DNA from 2 places in the Pseudoalteromonas sp. MIP2626 genome. Region 1 is predicted to be linked to the other one. Evidence: predicted binding sites of a transcription regulator. Region 1 holds the regulator's gene; the other holds the start of a gene.
The links. Region 1 encodes FliA, which starts transcription of late flagellar genes. Its sites were predicted from a motif close to CTAAAGNTNNNNNNNNNNNNGCCGATA; they were not measured.
Positions count from the first base shown of each region.

Region 2: the regulator FliA is predicted to act here: its motif matches at 1,976-2,002, upstream of HC000_RS15190 (DUF5610 domain-containing protein).

Region 1 is NZ_JAATTW010000005.1:92,032-96,236, reverse strand. It holds gene HC000_RS05115 (chemotaxis protein CheA) at 1-317, opposite strand, end outside; gene HC000_RS05110 (protein phosphatase CheZ) at 333-1,094, opposite strand; gene cheY (chemotaxis response regulator CheY) at 1,110-1,493, opposite strand; gene HC000_RS05100 (RNA polymerase sigma factor FliA) at 1,534-2,244, opposite strand; gene HC000_RS05095 (MinD/ParA family protein) at 2,271-3,131, opposite strand; gene flhF (flagellar biosynthesis protein FlhF) at 3,124-4,205, opposite strand, start outside.
Region 2 is NZ_JAATTW010000049.1:752-4,956, reverse strand. It holds gene HC000_RS15205 (thiol:disulfide interchange protein DsbA/DsbL) at 1-39, shown strand, start outside; gene HC000_RS15200 (thiol:disulfide interchange protein DsbA/DsbL) at 60-698, shown strand; gene trmA (tRNA (uridine(54)-C5)-methyltransferase TrmA) at 762-1,865, opposite strand; gene HC000_RS15190 (DUF5610 domain-containing protein) at 2,033-3,160, shown strand; gene murI (glutamate racemase) at 3,238-4,035, shown strand; gene HC000_RS15180 (RNA-binding protein) at 3,998-4,205, opposite strand, start outside.

The DNA.
Region 1 (4,205 bases):
ATCGTAGCAAACATTTCGTTAATAGTATCAAGTGCTTGAAGTATAACATCCATTAGCTCAGAGTTAACTGTTCGCACTTTTTGGCGCAGTAAGTCAAACACGTTTTCTGCGCCATGGCAGGCATCTACCAGCTCTGACATCGCTAAAAAGCCCGCGCCACCTTTAACAGTGTGAAAGCCTCTAAAAATAGCGTTCAATAATTCAGTATCTTCTGGGTTATTTTCCAGTTCAACTAATTGTTCAGATAAAAGCTCAAGGATTTCTCCAGCTTCAACTAAAAAATCTTGTAATATATCTTCATCGACTTCAAAGCTCATGCAGTTACTCTCCTATTAGAAGCCCAAACTTGATAAAAGATCATCAACTTCGTCTTGATCAGATACAACATCATCACGCGATTCTTTATCAATAATAGGGCCTTCTGGGCCTGCTAATGCTTGTGCGGCAATCGAGTTTTCTGTTTTTTGTTGCTCTTGGTTATCGTTTTCATCTTGTGCTGCAAACGCAGTTAACAGATGAATTAAACTTTCTTCAACTTCGCGTACCAGCTCAATAACACGGCGAATTACTTGTCCGGTTAAATCCTGATAATCTTGAGCCATTAACACATTAGTCATTAATACTTGCAACTCATCGGTTTTAAGATGCGAGCTGTTCATAAATTTATCAATGCTATGACACAATGTTTTAAATTCACCAAGTTCAAGATCGCGGCTCATTAACCGATCCCAGGTTGGCTTGATATGCGAAATATCATCAGCTAATTGCTGGGCTAAAGGCAGGCTCGCTTCAACCGCATCCATGGTTTTGTTGGCGGCGTTTTCTGTCATTTCTATGACATAGTTAAGTCGCTTTTTAGCATCCGGAATGGCATCAGTGGTTAAATCTGTTATGCGGGTGTCAAGCTCAAAACCCTTTAAAGACTCGTGCAACTGGCGCGTTAATTTACCTACTTCTGCAAACAAATATGATTGTTCTTGAGAGGCAGTTTCTAAAATTAACTGATCAGCTTTATGTTGCTCACCGTTTTCTAAAAAAGTGACCAGCTGACGTGCTTGCTCTAAAGTAATCTGAGGCGCAGCAGGTGCTGACATAAGCCTCTCCCCTTATTAACCTAAGCGTTCGAACACTTTTTCTAATTTAGTTTTTAATGTACCCGCAGTAAATGGCTTAACAATATAACCATTAACACCTGCTTGGGCTGCTGCAATAATTTGCTCTTTCTTAGCTTCTGCAGTAACCATTAAAACCGGAAGATGCTTTAATTTGTCATCTGCGCGTATTGCTCTTAACAAGTCAATACCTTGCATGCCCGGCATATTCCAATCTGTTACTACAAAGTCAAATGATTGATTTTGCAACATAGGTAAAGCAGTTGAGCCATCATCTGCTTCTAAAACATTGGTAAACCCTAAATCACGCAATAGGTTTTTAATAATACGTCTCATCGTTGAAAAGTCATCAACAACAAGAATTTTTATGTTTTTATCCAAAACATCCTCCAGTGAGGCCTAAACCTGTATTTACTTACTTCTAATTTATCCAGTCATTGATTTTTGCTTTTAGCTTAATCATCGCCTGACCATGTATCTGACTTACACGCGACTCACTTACATCGAGTATCTGTCCAATTTCTTTTAAATTCATTTCATCGTTATAGTACAACGAAAGCACCATTGCATCTCGCTCTGGTAGGGATTTAATTGCACTTAATAAAGATTCATTAAACCTTTCATTTTTAACATTATTAAAGGGTTTGTCTAGTGCTAAATCGTGCCCAACAGGTGTTATAACATCCTCATCAATACCTAAATCTTCTATTCCCAAGATTTTACTGGAATTAACATCGGTTAAAATATGATGATATTGCTCTAGTGTAATTTCAAGCTTTTGGGCAACTTCACTGTCTGTAGGTTCACGATTCAGGCTGCTTTCTAATGCTGAAATAGCTTCTATAACCTGGCGGCTTTTACGATGTACTGAGCGAGGAGCCCAGTCTCCACGGCGCATTTCATCAAGCATAGCGCCCCGAATACGAATACCCGCAAAGGTTTCAAAACTAGCGCCTTTAGTGGCATCAAAGTTTTTTGACGCCTCTATTAATCCTATCATTCCTGATTGAATTAAATCATCGAGTTGTACACTAGGGGGTAAACGAGCAATTAAATGACATGCTACTTTTTTTACTAATGAAGCATGCTTTTCAACAATCATATTTAAATTTTGTGTTGATTCATATCCCATAGCTCTATTCACCAATGTAGTCATAGTTAGCCGTTAACGAGTTTCTCAATGAAAAATTCTAAATGACCCGAAGGCTGGTTCGGTATTGGCCACTTTGTTATTCTTGTTGCTAATGTTTTAAAGGCAAGTGCAGCTGGAGAACTAGGAAACAGTTCAACAATTACTTTTTGACGACGTGTTGCTTTGCGCATATTTTCATCATAAGGAACGGTTGCAACCAGCTCCATTGATATATCTAAAAATCGGTCTGTAACCTTTGATAGCTTTGCAAATAACTCTTGCCCTTCGCGTAATGAACGCACCATGTTGGCAACAATTTTAAATTTATACACGCCATGTTCGCGGCTTAATACTTTGATCAGTGCATAGGCATCGGTTATTGAAGTTGGCTCGTCACATACCACAACCAAAACATCTTGTGCAGCGCGAGAAAAACTCAGCACCATATCCGATATACCGGCAGCGGTATCAACAACTAATATATCAAAATCAGTATTGAGTTCGCTAAAAGCACGAATAAGCCCAGCATGTTCTGCAGGCGACAACTCAACCATACTTTGTGAACCCGACGTCGCTGGTACTATTTTGATCCCAGCGGGGCCTTCTACTAGTATTTCATCAAGCTCACATTCGCCAGATAACACATGCGATAAATTACGCTCAACACGTAGTCCAAGCATTACATCACAATTGGCTAAACCCAAATCGGCATCAAGCACTAACACTCTATTGCCTTGCTGACCTAAAGCGATCGCTGTATTTAACGATACATTTGTTTTTCCAACGCCACCTTTACCGCCAGTGACGGCGATAACCTTAACGCCGTTATTATTATTTTTGCTCATTTTACGCAGGCCGCTTGCTTGATCTAATACTGTGTTAATCATACATCTCTACTGTGCTCGACGCCACTGATTGGTGTCGTGAATGTTGTACTTTTGTTCTCTTTAAATATAATTGCTCAGCTTTTTTCACTAGTTTTTCTGCATTTGCAACTCGAATATCTTCAGGTACTCGTTGACCATTAGTAAGATACCCTATTGGCAGGCGATTTTGAATCGCAATACTAATTATCTCGCCTAAACTTAATGATTCGTCGAGTTTAGTGAAAATACAACCGCTTAACTGTACTTTTTTAAAGTGTCTTACGGTTTCTTGTAACACATTTATTTGCGCAGTGGCACTTAATACTAAGTAATTACGAATATCCACACGCTGATTACGCATTAAGGTATTTAGCTGCTCAGTTAAACGTAAATCACGTTGGCTCATACCTGCGGTATCTATAAGTACTAAGCGCTTGTTACGTAAATGATATAACACTTCAGCCAGTTCGTTCGCATCTTTAACTTGTTTAACCCCACAGCCTATAATACGGCCATATGTTGCAAGCTGCTCGTAAGCACCAATTCTGTAAGTATCGGTAGTAATTAGCGCTACTTTATCAGCACCATATTTTTGTGCACCTAATGCCGCGAGCTTAGCCACTGTAGTGGTTTTACCCACACCGGTTGGGCCAACTAATGCGTAAACACCACCTTGGCGCAAAATTTCGTTATTCGTGGTTTGCATCTGATCTTCAACCATAGTTAACAGCGCTTTCCAGCCCTGCTGACGCGGAACATCTTCAGGTACAAAACAAGCCATTTGCTCAGCAACTTCTTTATCGATTCCCATGCCTACTAAGCGGTCAATCATGCATGCGCGCGTTGGGTCACGGCGCGCCATATCTTGCTGCATTAAACCCGACACTTGGTGCTCTAATAACTGGCGAATTGCGTTCATTTCTTCACGCATTGTGCTCATTGCTTCACTTTCGGTATTTTTAGTCGTGTGTGTTTGCGCAACTGGCGTGTCTAATTCATCAAAATCACGGTCTAGGTCATCAAAACCTAAGCTGTCAGCTTGCGTTTGTGGGCGTGCTTGCGCGGCTTCTTCACGCGCAAACATATTTGTAGGGC
Region 2 (4,205 bases), on a different contig from region 1:
GAGCTTGATGAGTTAGTTTCATTTTTACTCGCACTATAAAATATTGGAGCCATATAATAATGATAAAATTAGTTAAAGCAGGTTTGCTTGCTGTATTACTACCTTTTGCTGCAACAAGTTTTGCAGCAACCTTTGAGGAAGGTGTGCATTATGAGGTTGTGTCTGAGCGCGCAACTAAAAAACCAGAAGTGAAAGAGTTTTTCTCATTTTACTGTCCTGCATGTAATAACATGGAGCCACTGGTAGCCGAAATTAAACCAATGCTTGATAAAGGCGTAAAGTTTAAAAAGAGCCACGTTGATTTTGTTGGTGTACGCGATACCGAGCATCAACAAATGATTAGCCAAGCGTTAGCAACGGCTGAAGTGTTACCACAAAAAGATAAAATTATTGCGGCTATCTTTAGCCACATTCATACCAAGCGCGCAAATTTTAATGAGCTAGCCGACGTAAAAGATGTGTTTGTAGCCCAAGGCGTTGATGGCGATAAGTTCGATAAGTTATTTAAAAGCTTTTCGGTACGTACATTAAGCTCAAAAATGAAGCGCGACCAAGACTACTTTAAAGAGAAAGGTGCATTGCGTGGCGTACCTACTTTTATCGTAAATGGTAAGTACAAACTACTTCTAGGCCGCGAATCGGGTATTAGCGAACCAGCAGATATCACTAAATTAATTAACTACTTGGCAAGCAAGTAAAGTTAATCCCATAAAAAAAGCTCCTAAGGAGCTTTTTTTATGGGTAATTTTTAGCTGGTAATTTTAAATATTCTTTTTTTGTAAAAATACACCCGACTCAATATGGTGCGTATAAGGGAATTGATCAAAAATCGCAAAGCGTTTAACTTCATGGGTGCGGGTTAAGTGATCAAGGTCGCGCTCTAGTGTCTCTGGGTTACACGAAATATAAATAATACTTTCGTAATTTGCTACTAAGTCACACGTTAGAGTATCCATACCGGCACGTGGCGGATCAACTAAAATGGTTTGACAATTGTAGCTGTTTAAATCTATACCTTCTAAGCGAGAAAAACTACGCTCGCCATTCATGGCTTGAGTAAACTCTTCGCTCGACATGCGAATAATATCTAAATTGGCAACTTTGTTTTGCGCTATATTGTACTGCGCTGAGTGTACCGACGACTTTGATATTTCGGTTGCCAGCACTTTATTAAACGAACCCGCTAACGCAATAGAAAAGTTACCGTTGCCACAATAAAGTTCAAGTAAATCATTTTTAAGTGGCTTACATAAGTCTTGCGCCCACTCTAGCATTTTAATATTTACTTTGGCATTTGGCTGGGTAAAGCTGTTTTCTACCTGCTGATATATTAGTTCTTGGCCATTCACGTTTAAGCGTTCGGTAACGTAGTCATCACCAAGCATTTCTTTTTGTTTGCGGGCACGGCCAATAAAGTCAATTTTATACTTATTGCTTAACTTTTCTTTAAGCGCGTTAATTTCACTCAGCCAATGCTCATCAAGTGGCTTGTGATATAACAGACTCACTAAAATCTCACCGCTTAGCGTAGATAAGTAATCAATCTGAAATAGTTTACGACGCAAAATTTCACACGACTTTAAATTATCAATCATTACTTGCATCACTTCACCTACCAAAGGAGCGGCAGGGTCAAAGCTATCAACGCGAATTTTGTCTTTAGTTTGTTGATCAAACATTATATGAAACAGATCGTCACCATCGTGCCATACTCTAAACTCAGCGCGTTGGCGGTAGTTAATCGGCTCTGAGCTAAATACCTCAAGTTTATCCACACCAAAACGTTGAAATTGGGCAGCAATACGCTGTTCTTTTTCGCTTAACTGCGCATCGTACTGTGTGGTGTCTATTTTAATAACTGCCATTAACGCTATAACCTTATCTTTGAGAGCTGTTTATCGGCGCTATTGTAGGGAGCGAGATGTATTTGTCTAGTTTTGATGAAATATATATTGGTTTTTTTTTGAGCATCTAGCTACAGAAATAACTTACAGTGCCGATAAGTAAGGCAAGCATAGATAGGAGTCGGATCATGAAAATCGGTAACTTTGGCTTTGTTCCAAACCACAATATTAATAAATACGGTAATAAAGGGGCTTTACAGCAACCTACAATACAGTCGCCTCAAGATAACTATCAGCAGCGCGGTAAAGAACTTGCTGCCAAAGTGCTCGGTGACAAAATGGCTCAAGCTCTTGGCTTACCGATAAGCGAGCCGAAAAAAGATAAACCGCTTTTTGATTTTGATGAAATCGTTAAAAACGTTTTAGACTTCGTTACCAGTGCAGTACGTAAAGCAAAAGCCAATGGTGCCGACGATGAAAAACTCAAAGGTATGTTAGGTGATGCTCGAAAAGGTGTGCAAATAGGGATTGATGACGCGGTTGATGAATTAAAAGGCAATGGCGTGTTTAACGACGATATCGCACAGGGTATTAATAAATCTAAAGAAGGCATATTTAATGGCCTGGACAAATTTGAAGACGATTTATTTAATCCTAAACCCGCCAGTGTCTCTGTTAGCCAAACTCAGTATGCAAGTTTAAGTAACAAAGCAGAATATAAATTTACTACCGCCGAAGGAGACGAAGTGAGTATTAGTTTTGCTGATGCTTATGAGTCACAATCAGCCAGTCGTTATCAGCAAAATGGGAATAGTGAATCTTTTGTAAGTGAGTCGTCGCAGTCTCGTGAGTTGTCATTTTCTATGTCGGTTAATGGCGATTTAAATGAGAATGAACAAAAGGCGATTAATGAGCTAATGGCTGACTTACAAAGTGTAAGTAGCACCTTTTTCAGTGGTGACTTAGATAAAGCATTTGAAGAGGCGCAAGCACTAAGCTTAGGCAACGAACAGCTGGTGGCTTTTTCAATGGATTTACGACAAACCAAAACAGTCGCTACAGTTAAAGGTTACGAAGAGTACAAGCCAGTTCCTGAAAAAGCAGTAGCTGATAAATTAGCGCCGTTTAACGACGACTTAAAAGCTGTGTTTAATAAAGCCACAGAGCTGGGCATACAAAACCAGTTATCGGGTATTGTGCAGTGGTTAAATCAAGATCAAGCAGAAATAGATAAATTGGTAGATTACACCAAAGCTATGTTCGAAAACCTTAATCAATTAAATGCAGCAACGGACGAGCTAGCCAATCAACAATAGTTGTACCACTAAACTACTTTCTTTTATAAAAATCACATGGCAAACTGCCGTTCTTAACTTAGAATAAGGACAGTAGTTTGTCAGCGCACATAATGGTTTTTGATTCAGGTATTGGTGGTACTACGGTACTTGAACATATTCAGCAAAGTATTCCAGATGCGCAATACAGCTATTTTATGGATAATGCACTATTGCCATACGGCGCTCAGTCACAGCAAACGATTATTAATCGCTTATGCGCACTCATTCACTTTATTAACCAGCAAGCGCTTAATGTAGATTTAATTGTCATTGCATGTAACACCGCCTCTACTTCTGCGCTTGGGGCAGTGCGCCAAATTACTACTATTCCTATAGTGGGGGTGGTACCGGCGATAAAACCTGCTGCGCAACTTACACAATCTAAACATATCGGCCTACTGGCAACTCCAGCAACTATATCAAGTCCCTATACGCGCACACTCATACAAGAACATACCAACAATATAGCAGTTAGCTTATATAGTAGCGTTGAACTAGTTACTTTAGCCGAGCGTCTGTTTTTCGAACAAAGTTTAGATACAACTAAACTGCACCAAGAACTCGATCGTTTAAACATAGATCAGTCTATAGATGTATTAGTATTAGGCTGTACGCATTTTCCTATTTTGGCAGAGCCGATTAGTCAGTACTTTAATAGGAAAGTGCAGCTACTTGATTCAGGTGCAGCGATTGCTAAGCGAGTTCATTACTTAATTAGCCAGCTTAATTTAACGAATAACAATATTGCAGATACAAAAAAGCCGCTGCAATATTATTCAACGGCTAGTGTGAGTAGTAAGTTAGCTGTAAAGCTAGTTACACTGATTGATCCGGCTCAGAACGAAGAGCGTTAGAATCATCTTCTTGTTTTTGTTTTGCTTCACGTACCTTTAAGGTACGTTGTTGGAACTCGCTATCGTTTAACTGCGCTATTGCATTGTCGGCATCAGCTTGCGCCATTTCAACAAAACCAAAGCCACGACGCTTACCTGTATTTTTGTCCTTTAATAAGCGAACGTTGAAC